One region of the Aneurinibacillus sp. XH2 genome, then DNA from elsewhere that is predicted to be linked to it. Evidence: riboswitches for the same ligand, from Rfam matches in the RefSeq annotation. Region 1 holds a riboswitch; each other region holds the start of a gene.
What was found. Region 1 has a riboswitch for thiamine pyrophosphate ahead of tenA (thiaminase II). Riboswitches for the same ligand answer to the same signal wherever they lie in the genome.

Region 1 (7,415 bases):
TTATTGTATATGGAGAATTTACAGTTGCGCAAGCTGTCCGCCGGCAATCAAAGCTTTTTATTCGATACGCTGTCTTCGCTGCGCTTTATCCAGGCCGGAAGTTTGGAAATGTGGTGCGCCGAAAAATACAGGAACGAGTTGCAAACGATAAACCGCCAACATATGAAGCTTACGTTTTTTTCCGGTTGCGCGCAGGGCATTCCACAGTTGGTGATTTTGCTTTCGACCATCGGTACGGTCAGTGTACTGGGGGGAAAAGTGCTGGCGGGCGAGACGACTCTTGGCGCGTTGCTGGCGTTTAGCGCATACCAGGCGAAATTTTTCAGTTCTGTTCAGGGGTTTGCCCAATTGTACATTCGTTTTCAAAAAGGAAAAGCCGCGATCGTGCGGGTTCAGGAGCTTCTGAATTTGCCTGTGCAAGAAGATGGGACGCAAGTCATGCCTGAATTTCGCTCCGTTTTAGAGTTTCGCCGGGTGCGTTTTCGCCATGAAGAGGAACGCGATATTTTACAAGAGATTACTTGTTCCGTAAAAAAAGGAGAGAAGGTAGCGATTGTCGGGCCGAACGGGGCTGGAAAAAGCACGCTTGCTGATTTGCTGGCGCGACTGTATACTCCGGTGTCCGGCGCGATTTATTGCGACGGTATCGATATCCGAACCTTTACGCGCGACTCCTGGAATCGTCGCGTATGTCTTGTCACACATGACACGCCGGTATGGCATGAAACGGTAGTCGATTATTTGCAAATGGGCGCATATTCGTTTTCACAACAAGAAATCAAGCAGGCGCTTGTGGCGGTAGGATTATGGCAGGAAATCATGGAGATGCCGGAGGGACTGAATAGCAAATTAGGAGAACGCGGCAGGGCATTGTCGACGGGACAGAAGCAGCGTCTGGCGCTGGCCCGGGCATTTTTGCGAGACCCCGATATTTTTATTTTCGATGAGGCGATGTGCCATCTTGACGAGAAGATGGAACAGGACATTGTTTCATTTATTCGCCGGCATTTATGGCACAAGACGGTGTTGATGATTACCCATCGTATGCAACATATTGGATGGGCGGATCGGATTTGGTTCATGGAGGATGGGGGTTTGCTTGAACGTGTTCATTCGTCTATAGGGGGGAATGAGAATGCGGCGTTGGAAAGGCGACATGGCTAAACAGGTTTGGGGAAGAGGCGAAAACATACGTATTGCCCAGATTGACAGCGGAGTGAACGCGCATCATTCCCATATCGGAAAGGTCGCCGGTGGTCTTGCGTTCCATGTGTCGGACGAAGGGATGATCCGAATATCGGATGCTTATCACGATCGGCTAGGACATGGAACGGCGGTGGCTGGTGTGTTGTACGAACATGTACCGGATGCTGAGATTTGGGCGGTCAAAATTTTTCACGAGACACTGAGCGCGCACATTGAGGTACTATGTGCCGCGATCGAATGGTGTATCGACGCGCGAATGCATATCATTAACTTGAGTCTTGGTGTCCGCCGCGATGTTAAGGAGTTGCGGGATGTGTGCGAGAAAGCAGAGCGGGCGGGAATCGTGATTGTTTCCGCTTGTGATAAAGGGCGGGGATTGTTGTGGCCCGGTTATTATCCGTCTGTATTCGCGGTGCAAGCAAGTGAAGATTGCCGGGCCGATGAGTTTTATTATCATGCAGATGAGCCGGTGTCATTTTCCGCTCTTGGACTTCCCAAGCGTCTGGAAGGACCCCTGCAAAAATTTAATTTGCAGGGGCATAGCTTCGCTGCCGCTCATATGACCGGATTTATCGCCAAGTGGATGGAAAAGTATGCGCTTCGTTCGTCACGGGAGATTAAGAAACTATTAACGTTTGATTTTTCTCTAATAGGGTAGCCTGCCTCATTTTTTTCGCCAACTATAAAGCAAAAATCCTCGAATTCTACTATTGTCTGCCGGATTCGGGGATTTTGTCTATGAGAACGTACAAAGATAAACGGTTTTATCTTTTACAAAAGAAAGGAAGCTGAGCACACAAACCAGCCCAATGATCGAGCTGGTTTGTGTGCATGTTATGAATCCCATACCCAGGTGAACCATCCAAATAAATAAGAGGAAAATGTAATAACCAATACGGCCAAAAAGAGAAAAGTACAATACAGATAGTCCAGGTTCGCCACGATCGGCGTATGATAATACGTCCGCTTGCGGGAACCGTTGAATCCTCTTGCTTCCATTGCCACAGCCACCCGTTCTGCTTTACGGATGCCTTGCGCGAATAAAGGTAGCGTATAGCGTGCAAAAGCCTTCAGCTTTCCCTGCGTATGAAAACCGCGGATTTTATGCGCGGCTTTCATTTGTTTCAGCTCGCTTTCAAATAGCGGAATGAACCGCATCCCTGCCATCAGTCCGTATCCCCATTTTGGAGAAAGTTTGTACTGTTGAATTAGGCTCATGACAAGTTGCGTTGTATCGGTCGTGGATGTAAATAGTAGACCGTATGTTACGAAACCGAGCATTCGGAACGCGATGACCAAACCATGATAGACGCCCTCTTCCGTGATCCGAAACCAGGCGAACTGCCACAGTACTGCCTCGCCTTTGCCGAAAGCAGCCAGCATCCAGAATACGAGAACAAAGAAGCCGAGATATGGCAGGATGCGTCGTTTTATATACTGCCATGTCCAGCCTCCGAGCGCGACACCGATGATAAGCGAAAGTAGCCAGAGTAAGGCAGATGTACCTGGATCGCCGATGGTCATTAGAAACATCATAATTAGAAGATGTGCGGTTAGCTTAACGGATGGATTCACGCGCGTAAGAAACGAGCCCGAATCGTGTGTCATCTTTTATCCTCCTTTCCCATTCGTACGGCAGCGGACGAATCAGGCCGGGAAGGGGAAGCTGAGAAGAAAACAACTCGTACGGTGTACCGTCGAATTGTATGGTTCCATTGTCAAGCAACAGCACCCGATCCGCATACTGATCTACCAGATCCATATCATGGGTAACCATGATAATCGATGTACCCTGTTCCTTGCGTTGTTGGAGGCGGGAAAGAAGCTGCGCACACGTGCCTGCATCCTGACCAAACGTAGGCTCGTCCAGCAATAGTACTTTTTGGTCAAACAAAAGCATAGTAGCCACGCTTAACCGGCGCTTTTGTCCCTGGCTTAATGTAAATGGATGTTTTTCGCTGAACGGTTCAAGCGCAAACTCCTGAAGCAACCGTATCGTTTTCTCATGCAGCGCTGTTTCATTCCAGCCCCTTACTTTCCCGCCGAATGCTACTTCGTCATATACCCGATCGGTTACAAACTGCAACTCTGGATTTTGAAAAACAAAGCCGACTTGTTCGAACAATGCCTTAGTTGGCCATTTTTTTAGCGACCGGCCTGCAAACAGAATGTCGCCCTGCTTCCATTTTTCCAAGCCAACCAACACTTTGAGCAATGTGCTCTTTCCGGCCCCATTTTTTCCGACGATGGCCACCCATTCCCCCGCATGCAGCGAGAAGTTGATGGAAGTGAGCACTTGTTTTTTTCCATAGGAAATCGACAGATCATGCACCGTATAAACCGGTTCATTCGTTCTCAGAGAGGAAGTTGTATGCTTCGCCTTGCTTCGCTGGAGTTGGGACGACCACTCTGTTTGTAAAGGGTGGGAAGGGTCGGCGCATACTTCTTCCATTGTATGAGGAAAGAGGCGCGGCTTCCAAATTCCGGCCTCTTCCATTTCTTTCCCATATAAGGACAGCACGTCCTCTGGCGTACCTTCGCCGATAAGGCGGCCGCCAGCATCGAACAGAACGACGCGATCCATCCAGTCAATTAATCCGTCCAGCACGTGTTCAACAAATACCATTGTAACGTCGCTATCGGAAAAAGATCGCAATAACTCGAAAATCTCCTGTCTTCCTTGCGGATCGAGCTGGGCGGTTGGTTCGTCGAAAAATAACGTGTCCGCGTCCAAAGCGAGCAGGCAGGCGAGCGCGAGCCGCTGTTTCATTCCGCCAGATAGCGTGGCGATGGGAGTATCTTTCGGCAAAGATAGCCCAGCTTGTGCCATCGCCTTTTCGATGAGTGAATCCATCTGGTTCCGGGGCACACAGCGGTTTTCCAAACTAAATGCGATTTCGTCTCCGACCGTTAGCATGCAAAACTGTGCGTCAGGGTCCTGAAACATGATGCCAATTCTGTCCGGACGGACGATTTCGCCTGTTATTTCCGCCTCGATAGAGCCAGGAATAAGGCCGGCCAGCGCGGCAAGAAGCGTCGACTTGCCGCAACCGCTCGGTCCGAGGAAGAGAACTTTTTCTCCCTTCTCAATGGAGAGGGTAACATCCTTTAACGTAAAAAAGCGAGAATCAAAGAATCGGACGGAGACATCCTTACACGCCAGATGCGGAGTCATACGGGTCACCACCGTGGTGTCTGCGTTGTTTCATCATTTCATAGGAAGAAAGAATGCCGGTTTTTGCGAGCGATTCGGCAATGATCTTTGCAAGCAGGCCTCCGAGAATGGCACCGCTTATGACGCGGAGGCCGAATGTGGCGAGCAGCACACCGGTTGTATAATAGGCAAACCCGTTAGCCAGTAAGCTATATACCATGCTTCCGATCGCGGCCAATACCCCGGACAGCATTAACACAGGCACCGAATATTTTTTATAACGGAACATGAAAAACGCGATTTCGGCGCCAAGCCCCTGCAGGATGCCGATAAGCAGGGAAGAGAGGCCGAAGTGGCTGCCGGTGAACACTTCAACAGCAGCTGCGGCCACTTCGGCGATGAGTGCGGCTCCCGGTTTGCGTACGATAAAAGCGACAAGAGGGCTGGCCACGACCCATACGCCGAACATAAATTCCGCACCGACCGGGCCTACCAGCGCCGAGATGGGCAACCAGAGGGTGGACCAGCCAAGATATAATACACCACAGGCGATCGAGAGAACGACGGCCAGCACAATTTCACGCATCTTCCAGTTCATCGGCGCGCTGCCTCCCCGATTTTCACCGGCCATGCTTCTTCCGTGTATGCCATTTCCCAAAACGCGTATTCCAGTTGACAACTGGTCAGGAAATGCTGTTTCATTTTTTCTTTTTCTTTATCGGATGCATTCAATGCCCATTCATCAAGTCGTGCTCGAAATTTGTCGGTTACGGTCATTTCAACTGACTTGCCGTAAAACGTAATCCATTCGTAGAATGGATGGGAAGAGTCTGGATTTACTTCGCGCATCAGTTTTTGCCCGATTTCTAAGTATGTCCACGGGCAGGGAAGCAGCACGGCCAAAATTTCGCCGAGCGTCCCCTCATGCGCTACCGTGAGCATATGACGGATGTAGTGGCTGGCCGTTGGCGCAAGTGGATACCCTTGCAAATCTTCGTAACGCACGCCAGCGACGCGGCAGAGATTGTTGTGCGGATGCGCTTCTCCGTGCAGTACGACAGGAAGCTGGTCGCAGAACATCTGCATATCTTCGCGCGATTCGCATTTGGAAATGGCGATACCATAAATTCTGGCAAACGCGTTCAAATATTCAAAGTCTTGTTTAACGTAATGAATGAGCGCTTCTTTTTTGAGATCGCCGTTTGCTAGTCCTTGTACGAACGGGTGCTGGAAAATCGCTTCAAAAATCGGATCGGCCGCCTCGCGTAATTGTTGTGTAAATGACATAATCATTCCTCCCTGAACAATATGAAAAATGTAGAAAGCCCAACTGTGGACGCCATTTCTCGACTAAAAAAGCCGCCCTGGTAGCAGAGCGGCACGCGAGACAAAGACAGACAAACCGGAAGGCATATTCCGGCTTATGATTCGTCGCTGCCACTTCCCTACGCTGGTATTATCCAGATCAGGTTCAAAGGGATCAAGGAAAACCTTATCTCAGCCGTAAACGGCACCCCTAGTGGACATTCTTTTCTTATGAAATTACTCGTAGCATAACAGGTTATTCATTATCTGTCAATGCTTTCTTTACGTGTAATCCTTATTCCGGTTTTTTGTTCCATTACTTCTCACAGGTTGCCAAACATTCCGTTTGCTCTGATTGCTGAATCTGTTTTCGGTGGCGTAAAATGTTATATGCTACAGTACCTGCCCAAATGAAGGTGAAAAAAAGATAAATCAAATTTTGAACATGATTGGAACTTATACCAAAGGTTTCGAATAATGTTTTGAGGTTGGTAATCATGATGAGTCCCCCGACTAATACTCCAAGAATAGCAGATGGAATCTTGCGGACTAGCCAAGCAGCGATTGGAGCAGCTACCACCCCTCCAATCATCAATGCGAATACCCATCCCAAATGGAATTGCTCCAAGCCTAATGATATGAGGAAGCCAAGAGTAGCAGAAGAGGCGATAACAAATTCACTGGTGTCTACAGAACCGATTACTTTGCGAGGTTCAAGTTCATTGCGTGACAGCAAGACAGGCGTAGCAAGAGGCCCCCAGCCACCTCCTCCTGTAGAATCAGCAAATCCCGCAATGAAGCCGAGCGGAACCAGTAATTTTTTACTTGGAGTGCGATTAGTTTGAGCGGCGGGAATCTTCTTAACCCCGGCGAGCAAAAATCGAAAGAGAACATAAACACCCAGAGAAAACAAGAAAATCGCGATATAAGGCTTAACCATATTTCCAGGCAAGTTACTTAAAAAGCAAGCACCGATGAACGCACCAAGGGAGCCAGGAAGAATAAGGCGATAAACGGTTCGCTTATCCACGTTGCCAAAACGAATGTGGGAAACACCTGAAGCGGCAGTAGTGACCACTTCGGCCATGTGAACAGAAGCAGATGCAACCGCAGGGGAAATGCCGAATAGAAGTAACAATGAACTGGAAGTGACTCCATATGCCATCCCTAATGAGCCATCCACTAACTGGGCAAAAAATCCAATGATGGCAAAAATGATAAGTCGTTGCATAAAGCTCCTCCTTTAAATAAACGTAATTTATCTATGAAGTGTTCACATTTTTTTATCCTTCATCATTTCGTGCGTATTATATGATGATGAAATAGAAGGGGGTTCCTGTTGGATAACCATGTTATTTTTTGTCCAAGATACAGAACCAAGAAACAAGGTCTTTTGATGGGTTGATGAAAGGCCGCATATTAAAACACGATTCTTTTTCTAATCAACGGGACGAAGGATGGTGTTTTTTTGTTTTGGAGATACCTGAAGTTTTTACTTTGGCGGGCAGCAAATGATAGCATCTCTTACAGTAAAAGTGATAGCCCAGATGAGCTATCTTAATCTGTGAAGGACTAAGTTATTATAAAAATGGATACTTAAGATTAACGTTAAAAGGAGAATACGCTTTATGTCTTATCGTCTTTTACAAGTACTTGCCGTTGTTTTGCCTACGTTGCTGATAGGTGGATTTGAATATATACGTCATGAATTTCTTTTGGAGTATTTATCTATGGAAACGGGAAATCTATA
Region 2 (7,415 bases), 620 kb from region 1:
GCAGTCCCGAGCTGTATATTGCTTTGCTTGGAATTGTACGCATCGGTGCCATCGCGGGTCCGCTGTTTGAAGCGTTTATGGAGGATGCGGTGCGCGATCGTTTGCTGGACAGCGGTTCCGTGGCTGTCGTAACGACACAGTCCTTGCTGTATCGCATTCCTGTGGAGGAATTGCCGGAATTAAAACACGTGATTCTTGTCGGAGCCGAAGGAAAAACAGCAGAAAATCAAACGTTGTATCAGGAACTAATGTCCATATCCGATGAATATATAATCGAGTGGGTAGAGCGTGAATCAGGCATGCTGTTGCATTACACATCGGGCTCCACCGGTAAGCCGAAAGGCGTTTATCAGGTGCATGATGCCATGGTGCATCAATACCTGTCCGGAAAATGGGTATACGACCTGCGCGAAGGTGATGTTTACTGGTGTACGGCGGATCCGGGATGGGTAACCGGAACATCAGCGGGTATGTGGGCGCCGTGGTTGAACGGTGTGACGGTTGTGCTGCGCGGTGGACGCTTTAAGCCAGCCGATTGGTACGCTACGCTGGAGAAATATAAAGTGAACGTGTGGTTCAGTGCGCCGACCGCATTTCGTATGCTGATGGGTGAAGGGGATGAATTGCCGAAACGGTATAACCTTTCCCATTTGAGGCATATTCTTTCAGCGGGAGAGCCGCTTAACCCGGAAGTTATCCGCTGGGGATTGGATGTGCTGAACCTACGTATTCATGATAACTGGTGGATGACAGAAACGGGTTCGACCATCTGCGCAAACTACCGTTCCATGCCGATTCGTCCGGGTTCGATGGGGAAGCCGTTGCCCGGCATTAAGATGGCGGTTGTTGATGACGAAGGCAATGAATTGCCGCCGAATACAATGGGGAACCTCGCGATTATGCCACCATGGCCGGCTATGATGCGCCAAATCTGGAACAATCCGGCTAAGTATGAAGAATACTTTAGAACTGGTTGGTATATTTCTGGTGATTCTGCGTATATGGATGAAGACGGCTATTTCTGGTTTGAAGGGCGCGTGGATGATGTCATTAATACGTCCGGCGAACGTGTTGGTCCATTTGAGGTTGAAAGCAAACTGGTAGAGCATCCGGCGGTGGCAGAAGCCGGCGTAATCGGGGTACCGGATCCGGTGCGTGGAGAGATTATTAAGGCGTTTATTACGCTTCGTGCAGGATATGAGGCGAGTGACGCTCTAAAAGAAGAAATTCGTCTTTTCGTTAAAGAGCGTCTTGCTGCACATGCGGCACCGCGCCAGATCGAATTTCGCGACAAGCTTCCAAAGACGCGTTCTGGCAAAATTATGCGTCGTGTGCTAAAAGCGTGGGAGCTTGGTCTGCCGACTGGTGATCTGTCGACTATGGAAGAGTAAAAGAGTCAAAAAGAGAGGATGATTCTTTTCTGGTTCTTCTTGACGCTTTGGCGTAGAAGGAGTACCATTGGAATGAACTCAATACGAAAACCGCCACTAGGGGAGCTCTTGGGCTGAGAGAAGCGCTTGCTTCGACCCTTAGAACCTGATCCGGATAATGCCGGCGGAGGGAAGTGGACGGGTGATGCCGCGTAGCTGCGCTTATATATGCATCTCACACGCCACTCCACCGGGGGGCGTTTTTTGTATATGAAGGGAAAATGCAGGAAGCAGACAGCGAAGAGAGGTGTGTATAATGACAGTGCATAAAGCACTAACAGTAGCAGGGTCTGATAGCGGCGGCGGCGCCGGTATTCAGGCGGACTTAAAGACATTTCAGGAGCTTGGTGTATACGGCATGTCCGTACTTACCGCACTTACGGCACAGAATACGCAGGGGGTACACGGCGTGTTTCCAGTTCCTCCTGAGTTTATCGCGCAGCAAATGGATGCGGTGCTTTCGGATATCGGGACGGACGCAGTAAAAACGGGGATGCTATTTAATAGCATCATTATTGAAACGGTCGCAAAAAAACTCAAGGAATATAATGTGCGTAATTATGTGCTCGATCCGGTCATGGTTGCCAAAGGAGGTGCCCCTTTGTTAGTTACGGAAGCGGTGGCTGCCGTCAAGGAACATCTGCTGCCGCTTGCGACGGTCGTTACTCCTAATCTTCCGGAGGCGAAAGTGTTGACAGGCATGGAAAAGATTGAAACGAAAGAAGAGATGAAAGAAGCGGCTAAATTGCTTCACGATTGGGGGGCGCAACATGTAGTAATTAAAGGTGGACACGGCACAGACGACATTGTGACCGACCTGTTGTATGACGGGCGCGAGTTTGTAGAATTGTCCGCTGAACGATTCCATACGCAGCATACGCACGGTACCGGCTGCACGTTTGCGGCCGCCATCGCGGCGGGGCTCGCCTCTGGAAAAAACGTTCGGGAGGCAGTAAAGCAGGCAAAGGTCTTCATTACGGCCGCTATTAGTCATCCGCTCGGTATCGGACACGGCCACGGTCCAACCAACCATTGGGCGTACCGAAGAGAAGGAAGCAACGATGTTTAAGGCATGAAATAAATGGGCGTGTTTTGCAGTAAGTATAGAAAGAAGAAATGAGGGGTCAGGCTCGTAACAGAAAAGGCTCGTGTCTTTTTTGTTGCCTATTCCTGACCTCTCGCCTTATTTATAGAATCTTACTGAAATTTTACTGAATATTTATATTGTTGCTTTTTGGTTTGCGTTTTTACTCTTTTTCAGTGTTTCTTTGATTTCGTTCAGTGTTGACAATATTTCATCATCCAATCTTTCGTCCAGTTTTTCCACCTTTTCTTCCAACTGGATGACCAGTTGGGCGACGCGGGCAATTTCTTCTTTGCTGGGCAGGTTATTTTCATTGAGAATTTGGTCTACCATCTTCTTGTATTGCTCCTGGGAATAAAAAAACCATTTTTGATATTCTCCGATCATAGACGCGTATTCTGTTGTCTTAATGAAATCGTCTATCGTTTTCCCGAAAGTTTTTTCCACAAGGTCGTACCAACTCTTCCACATTTGCACTGGATCGAACGTTTGATTGGATGCCACGCGAATCCCTCCTGTTTTTAATCTCTCACTTTTATATTACGTATGGTAGGTAAAATATACAAACAAAAATCTTTAAAAAATTAAAAAATATATGTTATTTTTCTGTTTGGTTGTTCGTATAGTGAAATGAATAGGACACGATAAGGGGGAGAAGTATGTTATGGGGAATAGCAAAAACGAACATAGTAAAGATAAAGTTTACGTCTGTAGCGCGAGCGCGCCGAAAAATTTACTGATACCCTGTGTCTTGCTTTTGCTCCGCCGGATGAGTAACTATGGATATCAAATTGTTCATGATTTGGTAGAATTCGGATTTTCTTCTATTGATCCTGGTTATGTATACCGGATCTTGCGGCAGTTAGAGAGTGAAAAATTTGTGCAATCACGTTGGGAAGTTTCCAGCGGGGGACCTCCCAAAAGGATGTACTCTATCACTGATGTAGGAAATGAATACCTTGATACGTGGTCTCAAGCCTTAGAAAAGTATCAATACACATTGAAGCGTTTTTTTAGCATGTATGAACGGCTTTTATTTTCTTCAACCGAAAACAAAAAGTAGATTATTTTTAAGAAAGCAGAAGTGCTTCAGGTGTATATCAGCCGTTTCAAATTTCATGTTTTGCGTAAAGGATGCTCGTGACTTCAGTCATGAGAGGAATTTACGCTAGACTCAGGCGTGCCTTATGGCACGTGAATGAGCCTACATCCCTCGTTTCTATTCACAGCATGTAGCATTCTATTCCTTAATTAGCTAGAATTGAGGAAAAGGGGCGGGAGGTGAAAGCATGGATTACGTAGAGCGGAATCGGGCTTCTTTTGATAAACTGGCCAATCAGACAGGGGTGAAATGGCGTCATCATGAACTGACGATACAATTTATTTCAGCGTTTCAAATGCTTCTGGGCGGTAATTGCGTGTTGGATCTCGGTTGCGGCGCGGGGCATGATGCGCTTCGGCTCAAGCGGTATGACCTGCAGGTGCAAGGGCTTGATATTAGCGAAGTTATGCTTGAGCAGGCCAAACAAAAAGTCCAGGGTGTGGAATTTATTCAAGGGGATTTCCGCCATATTCCGACGGGAAGCGAACGGTATGACGGTGTGTGGGCGAACGCTTCACTCATTTATCTTACAAAAGAGGATTTACATAAGGCTTTAGATGAAGTATATCGAGTATTAAAGCCGGGTGGTGTATTTTTTTCTTCTTACCGTCTGGGTGAAGGAGATGTGGTTATTGACAATATCTTTCACCAATTGTATGGAGAAGAGGAGATTCAGAATGTTTTGCGTTCGCATGGCTTCCGCATTTTTGATAGGACGAATACAGGAGGCGGAGACGAACCGTACCTGAGCCTTTATGCCATTAAGCAATAATCCATTTGATTACATAAAATAGCCAAAGGAAGTCCTTCCTTTGGCTATTTTTGGTGATGCGCCTGGCATGGGCGTCATCTCCAGGGTTCAAGTCCCGAATGGCGAAAGCAGTAGTAGCCATTAGCTTAAGACAAGGGTGTCGACCAAACAAGAACTTGCATTTTTTCATAGGTGAGAGGACGGGGATGACTCTTCTTTCCTACTCGGTTGTGTACTGTTGTTTTGCCAGAGTGCGACGTCGGTTGCGGATTTCGAAACGCTCAGGGGCGGTGCGGTAGTTCCAGCGTTCTTCTTCTGTTTCGGGAAGCACAGGCGGAACGGGCGTTGGTTTGCCGTTCTCGTCTAAGGCGACGAACGTCAAATAAGCCTGTGAAGTTAAACGGCGTTCTCCTGTAAGCAGATTTTCCGCTTCTACTTTTACATAAACCTCCATGGATGTGTTGTGTGTCCATGATACATAGGCTTCTAAGCAGATGGCTTCACTCGTGCAGATCGGCGCCAAAAAATCGAGGCTGTCACTTGATGCGGTCACTACTTGCCTGCGGCAGTGTCGCATAGCCGTGATGCTAGCGACTTTATCAATATATGCCATAACTTTGCCCCCGAAAATTGTGCCATGGTAGTTCGTGTCTGGGGGTAGCACAATATCGGTCATAATCGTGCGGGATTCGCTTGTCTTTTTCGCTTGCAAATGGTGTTCACCTCCACAAAGTTAAAGTAGGCAGGCACCTAATTTGCCGCCTCTGGGCAAGTGTCGTGTCTTACCGTCTCATGGGTGAATACAGTGTAGCAGATTAAAAAAATACATGAATGGAGGAAGTTACACGTGTATTCTCATTATCCCATGGGCATGGTTCAGACGACGGATGTGGAAATCGTTAAGTGTTACTATCACATGGAGAAGATGAAGTATTACGAGTACAAGTGTCATAAGCATATGCATCATAAAAAGCACTACAAGAAGTATTATAAACGTTATTGTTACCACAGAAAAATGTATGAACATTATTACAAAAAAGGCTATTATGCAATGCCATACCCGACTGCCTCGGCACAGCAACCAATGTCGCCTTCGTGCTATCCGACCGCTCACTACGATAAGCGTGACGATAGCTCTTCCAGCTACTGAGATAATATAGCATACAAAAAAACGAGGCGTGTTTGTCCCTCTTTTGTAGGGACAAACACGTCCCCTTTGTTTTTCTTATTTCCAACCTATGTATTGATGGTTGCGGTTGAAAAGGGTGGGGTAGACGAGAAAACCGAGAATAATGCTTGTCAGGGCGGAAGCGGCCGTAAACGAAAACATAATCAATAGTTGATAGCGAACCGCTTCAATGGGACTTGTACCCGCGATAATTAATCCGGTCATCATGCCGGGAAGCTGGACGAGCCCGATCGTTTTCATAGAATCAATAACCGGGATCATACCGGCGCGAATTGCCTGGCGGGTCATACGTTCGCTTGCCTGGCGGCTTGTAGCTCCTAGCGAAAGCGCCACGAGAATTTCTTCCCGCATTGATTCTGCTCGTTCTCGCATTTGGTTAAGCAGGAGGGAAGAGACGATCATGCAGTTGCCGATCACCATACCGCTGATTGGAATGATGGATTTCGGCTCCCAGTGAATCAGATCAAGCGCCAGCATCATACCAATTGTGAATCCAGTTACAACCGAGATGGTGAAAAAAATACGAGCAAATACATGCGGAACGCCTTTGCCTCGTTTGGCCGAATTATGGGCTGCAACAAGAACCATCATGAACAGCATGCAAGCAATAAACGCCCAGTGCCGGCTTGAAAACACGAATTCCAGTACATATCCCACAGCGACTAATTGAATGATCGCGCGGATCGTGCCGATAAACATGTCACGTTCAAGCTTTAGTCTAAGCTGGAGCGATAAAAGTATGGCAATAAATACGAAACTAACAGTCATAATGGTAGCCAGTATACTCATTTGATCGTACGCTCCTTCAATCGCCCACCTTCAAGATGCCATTGGATGTTTCCGAGGCGTGTTGCCTGTTCCGGAGAATGGGTAATCCATAGTATAGTGTGTCCTTTCGCGTGGTAATTGCGGATTTCCTGTTCGATATGTTCCGTTGTTTTTTTATCGAGTGCAGAGGTTGGTTCATCCAGTAGCAGCACATCCGGTGCAAGCGACAGTGACCGGGCGATATTGACTCGTTGTTTTTCACCGCCGGATAGCTCTCCAACGTTGCGTGATAAGTAATCACGGGGGAGGCTGACACGATCTAGCAATTTTTGCATCTCTTGTTTTTCTAATTTGCCGCCCCTGATTTTTGCGGGATAATCGAGATTGTCCGCTACGGTGCCAGGGAACAAAATGGGTACTTGGAAGACATAATGCAGGTTTCGGCGCAGTTCGGGAGGATTCCAGTCAGAAAGCGGTTTTCCCTGATAGACGATACGTCCTTTGTCAGGCTCTTCAAGGCGAGTTAACAGGCGGAACAGCGTGCTTTTTCCGGTTCCGGAAGGGCCTGTAATTGTAATGAAGGCGCCTTGCGGGACAGAAGCCGTGATACCGCATAGTGGCATGGCAATATGCCCGGATGTTGCATATGATTTTGAAACATCAGAGAGCTCAATGATGGCTCTTTTTTCCATGAAGGCCACCACCTCCTTTATATGTAGGAATTACATTTAGTATGCATGTATAGTATATATAAGTATGGGGAGATGTTGGAAGAGATGGATCAATGATATTTACATAGAAAGGAAGAATTTTTTGAACAACACCATTGCATATCAGTACATATGGAAAATTTCATATCGGCTTGTGGTAGAAGAAGATTATACGGTGCTTCACTCAGAAGAAGGGATCGTTCATTTGTTGCGGCAGAAAGGAAAAGAGTGCCACTACATCCAGCTTCGGCTCGCCGACTTTTTATGGGAAGGCACGCTGATATATGATGTGCGGGAGAGTGCCGCGCGCCTAGAAGATTTGCGCAGGCGGTTCGGCGTGCGGGCTATGAAAGGCAGGATCGTATATGTATGTTATGAATC
Region 3 (7,415 bases), 160 kb from region 1:
CCGTTTTTGAAATATCAGCCATATGGCTTGCATCATGTCCGGCCATACTTGCCAATCTTACAATTGGCACATGACGTTCCTGTGCTGCCTTTTCAATACAAGCAACAATATCCATATCTAAATGAACAGGTTTTTGGTTAAGAATATTTTGCTCTTTAACGTCCACTTGACGTGCCTTTCTAATCTTTTTCCATTCCGCTTTAATATTGGCTACAAGCCGTTGAATATCTTCTTCCGTTTCTCCACGTACTTCGAGAATAAACTCTACTTTTCCCGGTATTATATTTGCTGCATTTGGAAAAACGTTAAACTTTCCAACCGTACAAACGGTATCTTTCGCATCCTCTCTTCCAAGCTTTTCTGCTATGAGCACCATTTCTGCCGCTGCTGTAAGCGCATCAAAGCGATGTTCCATCATCGTCGTTCCGGCATGATTTGCCTGGCCGATAACAGTCACTTGATCGCGGTAAATACCGACAATTTTATCAACGGAAGCAACTGAAATATTTTGTTGCTCCAAACGTTTACCTTGTTCGATATGAAGCTCAATAAAAGCTTTTTTGTCTTTCTTGGCTTGAGCCATTTCGGAAAAATACTCTAGGCCGCCGCCTGCTTTTTGAAAACAGTCGGCCAAACGTGTGCCTTTCGAATCTGTCACATCCATCAGGTGTTCAGGAAGTAATTTTCCAGTAAAACTGCGGCTGCCCATAGTAGACACATTAAAATCGTTTGGTTCCTCAGCGGTAAACGATACAATTTCAAGATCATGATTCAGCATGATATTATGGTCTTTTAATGTTCGAATGATTTCTTTTGCGACTAAGACACCTAAAGCACCATCATATTTTCCCCCGTTAGGTACGGTGTCAAGATGAGAACCAATGACAATCGTTCCCTTTTTTCGACCATTTCCCTTCATCAACCCCCATATGTTAGAGGCACCGTCCACTTTTACTTCAAGTCCGAGTTGTTTGAGTTCGTTAATAAATAAGTCCCTTACTTCAAAATCCGCTTCCGAAAAACTTGGTCTTGTTATGCCGTTGTTTGGATCTTTTCCATAACGTGCATACTTTTCTAAATCATTTTGCAGTCGTTCAATCGAGATGTTCATTTAGACTCTCTCCCAAGTAATGAGATGTTGACATCAATGCCTAATCCTGGCTTGTCCGAGACTTTCATCGCTCCGTTTTCCACTAGATCCATCATAGGCGTTTCAGTAATGTCATATTCATGCAAATAAGCTCCACATATAAAGTCGCTCGGATTTTTGACAACTGGGGTACTTGTAACAAATTGGGCACTTGCGGCAATGCCGATACCGAGCTCCAAGTTGCTTCCAACCGTACAGGACATTCCTGCCGCTTCCGCCAATGCAGCAATCTTTCGAGATTGATAAATTCCGCCTACTTTACAAACTTTCAAATTGATAATATCAGCGATGCCAAGTTTGATGGCATTCATCGCGTCTTCAGGGCTAAAGACCGTTTCATCGATCATGATTGGTGTTTTTACTTTTTCACGGATTTCTTTTATACCGAAAATGTTCCATTTTCGAACTGGCTGTTCAACCGACTCAATTTCGCCCGTCTCCTCAAGTTCCTTAATCACTTTAATTGCAGTCGGTACATCATATCCCTGGTTCGCATCCAGGCGAATCTTTGCCTCTTTTCCTGAATCGCTTATCGCTTTACGAATTAGATTCACTAAAGTGATATCTCTTTTCGGCTCATTTCCAACTTTAATTTTGATCACGTTGAATCCTTCATTCACTCGTCGTATGGCTTCTTCGTAAGCATCTTCATTATTCTTAATACCCACCACATATGTGAGTGGAACCGTTTTTCTAGCTTCTCCACCCATCAATTTATAGAGCGGCTGGTTCAACGTTTTTCCCCATGCATCATGAAGCGCGATGTCAATCGCTGATTTTGCTGCTGTTTGTGCGTAAATCACCTGATTCATTTTCGTATGTGCAACCGCTATTTCGTCAACAGGCAAGCCAATCAACGCCGGTGCTAAATAAAGGTCGTTTACCAGCTTAATTGTTTCTGCCGTCTCCCCCATGAAGGCCGGAGATGGAGCGGCTTCACCGAAGCCGTGAATGCCATTTTCCAAAATTACTTCTACAATAGCATGTTGTCTTATGTTTGCAGAATACAAAGAAATTTGCCACTTGTTTTTAAGCGGTACTTCTACAATGTGAGTGACTATTTTCTTTATTCTATTGGTCATTCTCTGTTACCTCCTGTTTTGTCGTTATATAGTCGTTAATAGGGTAAAAAATAACTTTTTATCATTTTCCGATATTTTAATTTTGTCGCTATAATTTCGTTAATTAGAATATACTCGTTTCTTTGTTTTTTGTCAATTAGAACTTTTTTTTCAATATCAAAATATGACTGATTCTTTTCTCTCTAAGACGGGTAACACTCGTTACCGCCTCCATCTGATATTGTTAATTGGAAACTCTGTTAGAGCAGTACACCTAGATTTCTAGCAACAAAAGATAGGTAATTTTACCAAAGACGTAAAGGCATCTGCCATTATAAATTTTGCAGATGCCTTCAAGCTTGCTTAGCTCTTGAACTCTTAATAATAAAGCGCCTCAGAGAATCCGCACTTTTTGCATGTCCGCACATACGCGTCTTCTTTAAAATCATGTTTACATGTATCCTGTATCGTCCGTAACTGCTTCTTTAACAAAAGAATCTCTCTCGATAGCACTGCGATCCGATTTTCAATTTCTTTTACTTGTTTCACCGATAAATTTCACTTCCACTTTCACGGAATTCCCTGGCCTTTTCTTTCATCCCTTCACTCAGTGCGTCTTGCATATCCAATCCTTTGCTTTCCGCATACGCCCGAATGTCCTGTGTAATGCGCATACTACAAAATTTTGGGCCGCACATGGAACAAAAATGAGCGTTCTTTGCTCCCTCCGCCGGCAGTGTTTCATCATGGTATTCCCTCGCCCTTTCCGGGTCAAGCGAAAGATTGAATTGATCGTACCAGCGAAACTCAAACCGCGCCTTTGAAAGAGCGTCGTCGCGCACCTGTGCTCCGGGATGTCCTTTGGCCAGATCCGCTGCGTGGGCCGCAATCTTATATGTGACGACTCCCTGGCGCACATCTTCCTTGTTCGGCAAACCAAGATGCTCTTTTGGCGTAACATAACACAGCATGGACGTTCCGTACCATCCGATCATCGCCGCACCAATCGCAGAAGTAATGTGGTCATACCCTGGGGCAATGTCTGTTGTCAACGGCCCCAACGTATAAAAAGGAGCCTCCTGGCAAATTTCGAGTTGCTTATCCATATTTTCCTTAATTTTATGCATGGGTACATGTCCAGGCCCTTCCACCATTACCTGTACATCATGCTCCCATGCGATTTTGGTAAGTTCTCCAAGCGTTTCCAGCTCAGCAAACTGCGCTTCATCGTTTGCATCAGCAATACTTCCAGGCCGCAGTCCATCCCCTAACGAAAATGCAACATCATACGTTTTCATAATCTCGCAGATCTCTTCAAAATGCGTATACAAAAAGTTTTCTTGGTGATGCGCCAAACACCATGCAGCCATAATAGACCCACCGCGTGAAACAATTCCTGTGACGCGTTTGGCTGTGAGCGGTATATAGCGTAATAATACCCCGGCGTGGATCGTAAAATAATCGACTCCCTGTTCAGCCTGCTCAATTAACGTATCCCGATAAATTTCCCATGTTAATTCTTCCGCTTTTCCTCCCACTTTCTCTAATGCTTGATAAATGGGAACCGTACCGACCGGAACCGGAGAATTTCGGATAATCCACTCGCGTATTGTATGAATATTTTTGCCGGTGGAAAGATCCATAATCGTATCGGCACCCCAGCGAATCGCCCATGTCATTTTTTCCACTTCCTCTTCAATGGAAGAAGTAACGACTGAATTCCCAATATTCGCATTAATTTTTACATGAAAATTTCTCCCGATAATCATCGGTTCGCTTTCTGGATGATTAATATTCGCTGGAATAATCGCCCGACCCGCCGCCACTTCCTGCCTTACAAATTCGGGGGCCATATTCTCGCGAATAGCGACAAACTCCATCTCTGGCGTAATGATACCACGCCGCGCGTAGTGAAGCTGTGTGACATTTTTTCCTTTCTTTGCACGAAGCGGACGGCGTGTGTATCCTGGAAATTCTTCCTGCACAGCCCGGTCGACACTCGAACGAAATCCATTATCTTCCGGCTTTACTTTTCTTCCTTCATACTCTTCTACATCGCCACGCTCCTCAATCCAAGTACGGCGAATTTTCGGCAATCCTTCCCTTATATTTACGCTATACGTCTCATCCGTATAAGGACCGCTCGTATCGTATACGCGAACCGGCTTATTTTCCTGCAACGCCTCTCCGCTTTTTGAAGGGCTTAAGGCAATTTCACGCACCGGCACCCGAATATCGGGCCTTGACCCTTCCACATACACTTTTTTGCTATTTGGGAATTTTTCGACAGTTAAATTTCTTACTTGTTCCATACTACCTTTATCCTCCTTTTCCAATTTGAATACATTGCAAAAGGACAAGACAAGGATCATAACCGTGCCGCGGATGAATATATCAAAAAAGCCGGATTCACAAGGACCCGGCTCTTCTTAACAAAACATCTGCACACCCGCAATAGATGGGAAGACGCAAACATTACGCATGCAAACTACTTTCCTACGCTGGTATGATCCAGATCAGGTCCCAAGGGTTTAGAAACGTACGCGTGTTTCATTCTCAGCCCGGACTCCCGGACACCCCTAGTAGTAAAATGATTCAGTTGTAAACTTCGCGCAGCCAAAAGACCCTGCGCTTAAGAAAATTATACCAATAAATTACTAGATTGTAAAATGGAAATTTTACAAGCAAATTTTGTCTTACCATCCCCTTGTAGGATAGTAAGACAAAAGATAATATAAGTATAGTAAGAACGTTTTTTCTTTGATACCGGAATCATACGGAGTTGTGGTAGGGAATTAGCTACTACGTAAAATGATTCCTGTACCAATAGGTAAAAATGGTGTACGACGAAAACTGTCGGAGGGTACGCTCATGAAGATATGGATGCTCGTTGGCGGTTCAACCCAGAAAGCTCTGTCGAGAGAACAGTCAGTTGTTCACTTATCCTTAAAATAAGAGAGGGGGAGATATCCATGCATTGGATTTATCTAATTCTTGCGATTGGTTTTGAAGTCGCCGGAACGACATGTATGAAACTTGCACAGGGATTTACTAAAATACTCCCATCCATAATGATGGGCATTTTTTATGTGGCCAGTCTTTCTTTTTTAACAATATCATTGAAAAAAATCGATGTAAGCTTAGCATATGCTATCTGGTCCGGTCTGGGAACAGCGATCATCGCCATTATCGGCGTTTTTCTCTTTAAAGAATCGCTGACGGCGGCAAAAATAACCGGCATTATTTTTATCATTCTGGGCGTTGTGCTGCTTAATCTGTATGGAGAAGCGCACTAATATACGACAAATAGAGACTGCTACCTTCGCCATGCGAGACTTTCACCCTACAGACAGCACCCATGCCAGGCATACAAAAAAAGCGCAAAAGTCTCCTACACTTCTGCGCTTTTTTGTTCATACCTATAGATATCGTTTCACACCAACCACCTTGTAGTGAGACAAATACCAGTCGATATCATTTATCTTCACCTCGCCCTGACCACTGGCTGCATGCGCCATTCGGCCCTGGCCCACATAGATACCTACATGCGATATTTTTCCGTCTCCAGTATCAAAGAAAAGCAAATCGCCTGGCTGCATGTTTTTTAAAGAAACAGACGTTCCTTTTTCGAATTGCTGGCTTGTGGTGCGTGGTAAATCAACACCAAGGGATTTGTATACATATTGTGTAAATCCGCTGCAATCAAATCCTTTAGGTGTTGTACCACCCCAACGATACGGCGTGCCAAGCAACGGCTCGACTTTGCGCATCACCAACTCATCAAGACGAGAATCCGTACGAGATGCTACCTGGCGTACCGGTTCTGTTTTTGGCACGGAACCGAACAATGCTTTCTGCAATATAACAGCCGCTTCAGCACGTGTTAATTCTTTCTGTGGATTGAAATAGCCATCGTCTCCTAAAAAAACTTGTCTTTGTGCAACTGCTTGTACGCTATCAATAGCCCAGTTACTCACTTTGGCTTTGTCCAAGTACGGCAACTGCCGATCGGAATGAGAATAGTTAAACGTGTGGGCGATAATTACAGCTGCTTCTTCCCGCGTAATCGGACGCTCTGGAGCGAAGCGGGTGTCTGATACACCTTTAACGATTCCCATTTGGTATGCTTTTTTGACTGGTTTATAGTACCAACTGCTTTCCGCTACATCTATAAATGGAAAGGTATGTATATTTTCTTCTTTTTCTATCGCCCTTGATAAAATCGCAGCAAATTCTGCGCGAGTTATCTTTTTGTTCGGCGAGAATGTGTTTGCGGTTGTTCCTTTTACTATCCCTTTTTCATAAAGATTATAAATGCTTGGTACTGCCCATGATACGTTGGATACATCCGTAAAATTCCTGCTTGCTTCCGCCGTTCCAGAAAAAAACGGGGCGAATCCACTTGTTAAAGACACCGAAAACAATCCTGTCATTACTAGCTGCTTAATCCCTGTTTTTTTCGTTTTCATAGCCTCTTTCCTTCATAGAATTGGTTGTTATCTGCTTTATTAAACACCACTCTTTGTTTCCGTTGGATCTTTCTACTTATCATATAAATATCGTAGAAGTTACCTTTCACATTATAAAAATGAATTGTTATCAAACTATGATCGTTTTGTGAAATTTTTAAACATCCCTTACCTCATTATCTTCCAGCATGCACCATAAACCATTGACAATTCGACTACGTTTTTGCTTATATTTTTTTCTCACAGGCACAATCGATCAATATGGAACTCGAAAACACCTGCATTAGTTTTTAGAATAAGGGTTGCGAAATAACTTGGAAATAAAAATGAACCTCCCTCCACTTATAGAAGTGGGAGAGGTTCATAAACGATTTATTCAGGCAATGGAGACCACTTTATTTCTTCTTCAATAGGCTGTGTTTCACCAGGTATGATTGAATAATATGGATTAGCATACAACAGCCTTGTTATAAACCATCCTTCTTTACCATCTACCGTAAGTTTTTCGATAATAAATTTTTCAGTACCTAGAGTCGAGCCAAAAGAAGTGATTTCTGGATAAGTCACTGTATATTCTACGGCTGTCTCGCTAAGTTTCTTTTCTTCTTTGACTGTGATGGGCCCAACCCAGGGACTTGATCCTCCAGTTGTCCAATTTTTTTCACGAACACGTTCTTCAGCCTTTTTCCGAAGCTCTGGTGATAATACAGCGTATTGAAGAGCTCCGCTCCGTGT
Region 4 (7,415 bases), 1.0 Mb from region 1:
AAAATTTCGCGGTTCACTTCCACAATAACGATGCGGTTTTGGATGTGTAAGTACTCAAGCAATTGCCGTACGTTTTCAATTGTGTCGGGAACGGTTTGCGTTTCGCCGTTGATTGTCAAAGTCATGCGGCTTCACCTTCCTCTCTTATGAAGTTACAGGGACATGACGTTTGTCGGAAAAGGGGGCAAGTTCAACGTCCAGAGCCTCCCCGGCAATCATTTGCGCGATGATCTCCCCGGTCAGGGGACTCAAAAGAATACCATTACGGTAATGTCCTGTGGCGATTAGCAAATTTTTGCAGGAAGAGACAGAACCGAAATAAGGGAGGCCGTCATTGGTTTGTGGGCGCAAACTAACCCACGTTTTTTCGAGCGTGCAATCTTTGAGCGCCGGCAGAAGACGCACCGCTTTCGTCATCAATTCCTGCAAACCGCCTAAAGTCAAGCGCTCGTCAAATCCACAGTCCGCGGAAGATGCACCGACGAGTAAGCGATTGCCGCTTTTCGGAACGATGTAGCATCCGTGTGAGTAAATGGTTTTCTGGATTGGCTGCGGCATGCATAGTACGGAGAACGCTTCGCCTTTGATCGGAAAAACGGAAACAGATAGGCCAAGTTTACGCGCGATTCGTCCGCTCCAGGCTCCGGCGGCGAGCACGTAATGTTCGGCTGTAAATGGCCCCTGCGTAGTGCTAAGCCTGGTGATCTGTCCATCGGCGACTTCGATATCCAGCACTTCACAACGCTCGAGAATCGTAGCTCCGTGTTTGACGGCGGCGACAGCGAATGCGCGTGTAAGATCCGGCGCGGACACTTGCGTATCATCCGGCAAATAGAGCGCTCCGTTCATTTCGTCGCTGACAGCGGGTTCAATATGTTTTACTTCGGTTCGATCCAGCCATTCGACACGCAGGCCCAGGTCATGCTGCCAACTTGCCCGATGTTTTAGCATGTCGCCTTCTTCTTCTGTCCAAGCAACACGCAACATTCCCGCATGATTAAGTCCGATATCAATGCCTGAAACAGCGTATAGTTCTTGTTGCAAATCGGGAAATAGGCTGCGGCTGCGTAGAGAAAGCTCTACTAATGGTCCCGGCTCAGAAAATTCGACCTGCGCTCCTAGCATGCCGCCTGCTGCGCTCGAAGCATGCGCGCCGATGGTATCTTTTTCAAGAACGGTGACTGTTTTTCCGCGCTTGGCCAACTGATAGGCAATGGAGACGCCAATAATTCCGCCGCCGATAATGACGGCGTCCTGTTGTTTTTTCAATGTGATCCCTCCGTTTTTGCCGTCGGCCAGACGTGACGTGGAGATGTTCGTACCTGGCTGATGGCCTGTTGAAATTGTTGCACAGAAAGCACAGGTTCCTTCGCTTGCATGACAGCTGACAGTACCGCGATGCCGGTGCAGCCGGTTGCAAGTATCTCTACTGTATTTTCTGGTGTGATCCCTCCAAGGGCAATGACGGGAATGGAAACGATTTCCACTACTTCCCGAAGCGCCGCTAGCCCACGGCCTGCCTGTCCTGGTTTGGAAGCGGAGGCAAACACGTGGCCGAATAATACATAATTCGCCCCTGCTGCTTCTGCCGCCTTTGCTTCCTCTACGCTGTGTACGGAGACACCGAGAAGGAGAGAAGGGGCGAGGTGGCGCATAACCGGGGCTGGAAGGCTGTGATAAGCCGTTTGAATCCCGACAGCTCCAGCTGCAAGGGCAACATCGGCCCGGTCGTTTATGATTAGTTTTTCGCGCGTAAGTCCGACCTTGCCGAGCGTTTGCGTCCACTCCCATAGTTCGCGTGCGGTTCGCTGCTTTTCCCGCAAGTGGAAGGCATCAATATAGGGATGAATATTTGCAATGATTTGTTTTGCTTCAACGAGCGATTGTTTGCCGCTACTGATTACGTGAAAAACATGTTTTTGCATTTGCATACCTCTTTATATCTCGCTCCCGTTCCACACGCTTCCTTAGGAAGAAATGGACGGTGGGCGTAAGCGCAGGAAGAAGAGGCGGAGTTTTTATTCCTAAATCTTAGTCATTGTACATTAAAAAAAGCCGGGATCTTATGCTGGGACCCGGCCTGTACGTTACAGTAACGAATGGATTAAATGCCTACTACTTTCCTACGCTGGTACGAACCAGATCAGGTCCCAAGAGTTTAGAAACTTCATCGCGTTTCATTCTCAGCCCGGCTCATCGGGCTCCCCTAGTAGTGCTTTCTATATAATATTTTTTTATCATTATAATAGATTTAGAAAAGCATGTGAAGATGCTTTTATTATAAAATGAGTTTATATCAATAAAATTCAGAATTAATTTTCGATTTTTAGAAAGAATGAAGAATAGGAGCAAACGTCGGGAAGTTTTGTTCCTGTTTTCCTTTTTTGGGTAGAAATAATTAAGAGAATTCGGGTAGAATAAAAAATAGTTTGTTTTTGCGAAGAAAGGAAGGAAGCTATGAGTTCATTCGCGGATTTTCAGTTAAAACCGGAAATTCTGCAAGCGATTGCGGATCTGTATTATAAAGAACCGACACCGATTCAGAAAGAAGCGATTCCGCTTGCGCTTCAAGGCAAAGATGTTATTGGTCAGGCGCAGACCGGAACGGGTAAAACCGCCGCTTTCGTTATCCCGATGCTTCAGATGTTAGAGATACAAAAGAAAGATGTGCAGGCGCTGATTATGACGCCGACGCGGGAGCTTGCTATTCAGATTGCAGACGACGTTGCCGATTTGGGCAAGTATTTGGGCGTACATGTATTGTCGTTACACGGCGGACAGGATATTGCGCGCCAGATTAGCAAGTTGTCCGGCCAGGTGCATATCGTGGTCGGTACACCGGGGCGTATTCTTGATCACCTGCGCCGAGAAACGCTACATTTCGGCCGCATCAAAATGCTCGTGCTGGATGAAGCGGACAAAATGCTAGAGATGGGTTTTTTGGAAGAAGTGGAAGAGGTATTCATTCAGACGGCGCAGAAAAAGCAAGTATTATTGTTCTCGGCGACGATGCCGGATGCGGTACGTAAGCTTGCTCATCGTTTTATGAATCAGCCGCAAATTGTGCGGATTGAAAAGCGGCAGATTACGGCAGAAAATACGAAAGAATCATATTATGTAGTAAATCAGAGCGATAAATCGGATGTGTTAATGGAACTTGTCAAGGAGGCCCGTCCGTATTTGGCTGTGATTTTTGCTAATACAAAACAACGGGTAAATGAACTGGTACGTCGCCTGCAAGAAAACGGAATCGAAGCGGAGGCATTGCATGGCGATTTGACCCAGAAGAAAAGGGAGCAGATTATGGAGCGGTTCCGCCAGGCCAAATTCCAGTATCTTGTCGCTACAGACATTGCGGCGCGTGGCCTTGATGTGGAAGGGATTACCCATGTATTCAATTACGATATGCCCTCCGATTTAGAAAGTTATATTCATCGTGTTGGACGTACTGGCCGGGCCGGGCAGCAAGGTGAAGCCATTTCTTTAGTTTCGCCGCGCCAGAAGCAGTGGTTCAACCGCTTCGCTCGGGCGATTAGCGGCGGCGTGGAGCAGAAGTTTCTTGGCGGCAAGCCACGTGAGGAACGAAAACTGCGCAAGCGGGACGAAGCGGTCACGATAGAGGCACAGGAAGCGAAAACAACGGAGCAGGTCGCAGCGAAGGAGACGGAGAAGAAGCGCCAGGGCGGACGCGCCAAAGCGAAGCCGCCGAAAGTAAAGCCAGGTTATAAAAAGAAAATGCGGCTTGAACGGGAAAAGCAGTTGCGCAAAGAACGCCGCCGCAAGATAGAAGAAATATACAAGAGAAGAAATAAGAAATAAGAAATAAGAGGGGCAGGGAGACGTGTTCTTGTGAACGCCTCCCTTTTTGTATCCTTCTATTTCCTCGTTTATAGCCAAAATGTCGGATTGACAGTAAGCCTAATACATTGTACTTTATAGTTAAAAGTAAATAAGCCCATAGGGGAGTAGCTTTGAAAACGATAGGGTCGTCATTACGGGAACTCGGCGGGAACCCCGGCTCTATCGGCAGCATATTCATGTTGTAAGCAAGACCTTTGCCGTATTCGGCAAGGTCTTTTTGTGTTTTTTAGAAAGAAATCCATTTTTTTAGGTTGCTTTTCACACAGTAGAAAATATTGAGAGGAGGATGATTGTAATGGATTTTTTATCCACAGAATTTTTTTCCATGCTTTTTTCCATTATTATTATTGATTTGGTACTGGCCGGCGACAACGCGATTGTAATCGGGCTCGCGTCTCGCAATTTGCCGAAAGAGCAGCAGAAAAAAGCGATTATCTGGGGGACAGCCGGTGCAATTGCGATACGCGCGCTGGCTACAATCTTTGTCGTTTGGCTGTTGAAAATTCCGGGCTTGCATTTTGTCGGCGGCGTGATTCTTGTATGGATCGCGTATAAGCTTCTTATTGGCGAGGAAGAAGAAGAAAATATTAAGAGCAGTTCATCGTTGTTGGGAGCCATTCGTACCATTATTGTCGCTGACGTGATGATGGGTCTTGACAACGTACTGGCGGTAGCGGGAGCCGCTCAGGGACATATGGGCATGGTCGTGCTCGGTCTGTTAATAAGCATTCCGCTCGTTGTTTGGGGCAGTCAAATTATCATCAAATTAATGGAGCGCTTCCCGATTTTGATTTATGTTGGAGCAGGGGTACTTGCTTTTACTGCTGCTAAAATGCTCGTTACCGAAAAATTGGTTGTTCCTTTCTTTGCAGAAAATCCGGTTATTAAATGGGCCGTTATTGTTGTTGTCGTTGCAGGTGTGCTCATTAGTGGTAAGATAAAAAAAGACAAACAATCAACAACAACAGCCTCTGCGTAATGTAGAGGCTTCTTTTTTTACTCGTATATGAGTTTGCTTACATTTCTTCTTTATCTTGTTGATGGATTTCATTACTATATTATTATGAATTATTATGAGAAGCTCATGGATTGTGAGAAACTCGTGCTTTTTTACTTTTCCGGGTCTAATATATTATTAAATGTAAAGAAGTAAAGGAATTGACGAAAGAGAGAAGGTGATGCACGTTGGAGCCACTTTCCCGTGTGGAGAAGTATCGCCAACGCAAGGAAAGAAAAAAAGGGAATCGTTCCCTTTTTTGGATGGTATTAATTATTTTGTACATATTTGTTCTATATATCCTTATTTATTTTATTAAGCTACCTACTGATTATGCGTGGCGCATCGGACTAGAAGCTGGATTGTTTTTTTTAAGTGTGATTTTTCTTGACGCATATTTACAGGCGTTTACTACCATTTCTACACGGCCGGTGCAGAAGATGGAAACGCGCTTGATTCGTCCTAATTCGTTTATTATCGGGGCGTGGGTAATTTCTCTTTGTTATCATTTGGGCGTTGGTTTGTTTAGTTCAATGTATTTGCCGGATTGGATGTATTACGCGGGTTTTGTGTTTACACTGGCTTTATTTTTGGCGACGATCATTCATTTTCTCACCTATTTCGCCTACAACAAAAAAGAGCGCCAGTGGTTGCTTGAAGAGATGTACGCAAGCGACCAGCGCAGAGCGTATGAAATGATTCGTGATAACCAGTCGCAGTATTACTGGATTCGTAATGTCATGGAAACGAATGAAGAAGTACGACAGATGATGAAATGGAACGGTTTTGACCGTAATTTGGAAGAAAGGATGTATGAGCTACAACCGTATTTTCAGCGCACGATTTTTACGAAGAAAGATTTGGATAAGATTGCAGGTATAAGTGCGTGGTTGGAGAACATGCGCCGTATTATTGAGGAGCATCCGAGCTATAGTTCATTGAAGATCCATTCCGATCATCTGCCGCTGCGAAGCAAAAGGGGACAGGATTGATGAATATGCTCGCTATCTTCTTCCCGCGCCATTGAGCTCGGGAAGAAGAGGCAGGATCATCAACCATCTGATTGTATCTTTTATCTATCGATTTCAAAATACTCGATTTTACCATTTTTGCCGACGCGGACGGTAATGATGACGGGATAGAGTTTATCGGGTTTGGAAGTGAATACTTTTCCTGCAAGGCGATATAATGTTTTTCCTTCGTCTAGCTGATTTTTTTCTACAAGCTGCAACGAAGAAAGCGAAGGTAGATTGAGCGATTCGATCGGGCTTTGCTTTTCCTGTTTCATTACACTTGCGAGTAATGCCGGTTTGTCGTTTCCGTTTTTTTCAATTAGCGATACGATATTTTTAGACAGAACATTGATCGCTAACTGCGCGATGGCTCGGTCAGCCGCTGATGCGTTTTTCTGCGCGGCGGCTGTCTCCCAGTCATTGATGGCTTTTTGCTTCGCTTGCATCTGCTGTTTTACCCAGGTCGTCGATTCGGCGGTTTGTACGCGCGTGTCGTCGGAAGAACAGCCTGTCCCTGCCAGTGCAATTCCTGTCCCTAATAAAAGCACAGCTGCGATATGTTGCCACCTCATTTTCGTCCATTCCCCTTTTTCTTAAGCTTTCACATGCGTTTCATAAAGTTAAACGGTTCACAGGCAAATTAGTTGCGCTTACGTAAAAGAAATTCTTCCGTATAATCCAATGAGGCGACATAAGTTTATTTTGCGGGATTGCAAGGACGTACATAGAACATCCACAAAAAGCTTAGCGCTTGGCGTAATTCTAACGAAAGCGTGTTTGTCATTTCTTCTGTAACGCCCCGCTTGTATACGCCTTCCTGATGAAGGATGGTATAGCCGATTTCTGTGAGCAGTCTCCCGCATTCCCACGGCATCATCGTGTTAATTACAACATCTTCGCCGTACAAGCGCCGGTAGCCGTGTTCACGTGGAGCGGCGGTTGGACCGAGGATGCCGAGCGCCAGCAAGCCACCCGGTTTCAGATATTCCTTTAACGAGATGAGCATCCTGCGCGGGTCATCTGTCCACTCGATAACATTAATGGCCATAATTGCCTGGAAGCTTTGTTTTTCAAACGGCAGTTCGCGCAGGTCAGCTTTGACGAATGAAAGCCGAAGGCCGGGTTTTATTCGCTTTTCCGCCTTTTTGATCATTTCTTCTGAAATGTCGAGCCCGATGACACTAAATCCGAGTTCTGCCAGTTTAGCGCTGCCGTAGCCGTCGCCGCATCCTGCGTCAAGCACGGGTCCAAGTTCCGGCTTGATATATGACGAAAGCGTTGGCAATATTGTTTTACGACTGCCGTTCTCCCACATTTCTCGGCTGTTTGCTTGCCAGTGCCCGGACATTTTGTTCCAATGTGTTTCGCATGCTGCGTGCCAATTAAACGCCATTTTCCTTCTCTCCTTTTTCTTTATTTTATTGTTTACTGAAAAGTAACACAATTATTGTCAAAAAGCGAGAGGGATGGCACATAGTGGTCAAGCAAAAAAATTTCTTTATACGCCCCAAAGAAATAGGGTAAAGTTATAAAGAGAATGACGA

Region 2: linked by a shared signal. The riboswitch ahead of thiD (bifunctional hydroxymethylpyrimidine kinase/phosphomethylpyrimidine kinase) and the one ahead of tenA (thiaminase II) in region 1 are both predicted to bind thiamine pyrophosphate.
Region 3: linked by a shared signal. The riboswitch ahead of thiC (phosphomethylpyrimidine synthase ThiC) and the one ahead of tenA (thiaminase II) in region 1 are both predicted to bind thiamine pyrophosphate.
Region 4: linked by a shared signal. The riboswitch ahead of ACH33_RS19710 (thiamine phosphate synthase) and the one ahead of tenA (thiaminase II) in region 1 are both predicted to bind thiamine pyrophosphate.

Annotation. Positions count from the first base shown of each region.
Region 1 is NZ_CP014140.1:1,842,595-1,850,009, forward strand. Features, by position in the region: gene ACH33_RS09175 (ABC transporter ATP-binding protein) at 1-1,164, shown strand, start outside; gene qhpE (subtilisin-like serine protease QhpE) at 1,136-1,864, shown strand; gene ACH33_RS09185 (energy-coupling factor transporter transmembrane component T family protein) at 2,041-2,814, opposite strand; gene ACH33_RS09190 (ABC transporter ATP-binding protein) at 2,765-4,381, opposite strand; gene ACH33_RS09195 (ECF transporter S component) at 4,359-4,958, opposite strand; gene tenA (thiaminase II) at 4,955-5,647, opposite strand; TPP riboswitch at 5,786-5,888, opposite strand; gene ACH33_RS09205 (sulfite exporter TauE/SafE family protein) at 5,982-6,896, opposite strand; gene ACH33_RS09210 (sensor histidine kinase) at 7,294-7,415, shown strand, end outside.
Region 2 is NZ_CP014140.1:1,219,475-1,226,889, forward strand. Features, by position in the region: gene acsA (acetate--CoA ligase) at 1-1,391, shown strand, start outside; TPP riboswitch at 1,480-1,580, shown strand; gene thiD (bifunctional hydroxymethylpyrimidine kinase/phosphomethylpyrimidine kinase) at 1,687-2,499, shown strand; gene ACH33_RS05935 (restriction endonuclease subunit S domain-containing protein) at 2,650-3,018, opposite strand; gene ACH33_RS05940 (helix-turn-helix transcriptional regulator) at 3,179-3,577, shown strand; gene ACH33_RS05945 (class I SAM-dependent methyltransferase) at 3,804-4,388, shown strand; gene ACH33_RS05955 (acyl-CoA thioesterase) at 4,588-5,043, opposite strand; gene ACH33_RS19105 (hypothetical protein) at 5,215-5,517, shown strand; gene ACH33_RS05960 (ABC transporter permease) at 5,593-6,345, opposite strand; gene ACH33_RS05965 (ABC transporter ATP-binding protein) at 6,342-7,016, opposite strand; gene ACH33_RS05970 (rhomboid family intramembrane serine protease) at 7,138-7,415, shown strand, end outside.
Region 3 is NZ_CP014140.1:1,687,078-1,694,492, reverse strand. Features, by position in the region: gene ACH33_RS08410 (Zn-dependent hydrolase) at 1-1,111, opposite strand, end outside; gene ACH33_RS08405 (mandelate racemase/muconate lactonizing enzyme family protein) at 1,108-2,232, opposite strand; gene ACH33_RS19185 (hypothetical protein) at 2,590-2,760, opposite strand; gene thiC (phosphomethylpyrimidine synthase ThiC) at 2,757-4,523, opposite strand; TPP riboswitch at 4,688-4,802, opposite strand; gene ACH33_RS08395 (DMT family transporter) at 5,184-5,507, shown strand; gene ACH33_RS08390 (S-layer homology domain-containing protein) at 5,631-6,680, opposite strand; gene ACH33_RS08385 (stalk domain-containing protein) at 7,053-7,415, opposite strand, start outside.
Region 4 is NZ_CP014140.1:2,872,653-2,880,067, reverse strand. Features, by position in the region: gene thiS (sulfur carrier protein ThiS) at 1-125, opposite strand, end outside; gene thiO (glycine oxidase ThiO) at 145-1,269, opposite strand; gene ACH33_RS19710 (thiamine phosphate synthase) at 1,266-1,925, opposite strand; TPP riboswitch at 2,104-2,218, opposite strand; gene ACH33_RS14260 (DEAD/DEAH box helicase) at 2,458-3,819, shown strand; gene ACH33_RS14255 (TerC family protein) at 4,157-4,840, shown strand; gene ACH33_RS14250 (hypothetical protein) at 5,065-5,850, shown strand; gene ACH33_RS14245 (hypothetical protein) at 5,931-6,443, opposite strand; gene ACH33_RS14240 (class I SAM-dependent methyltransferase) at 6,569-7,264, opposite strand; gene ACH33_RS14235 (inositol monophosphatase family protein) at 7,409-7,415, shown strand, end outside.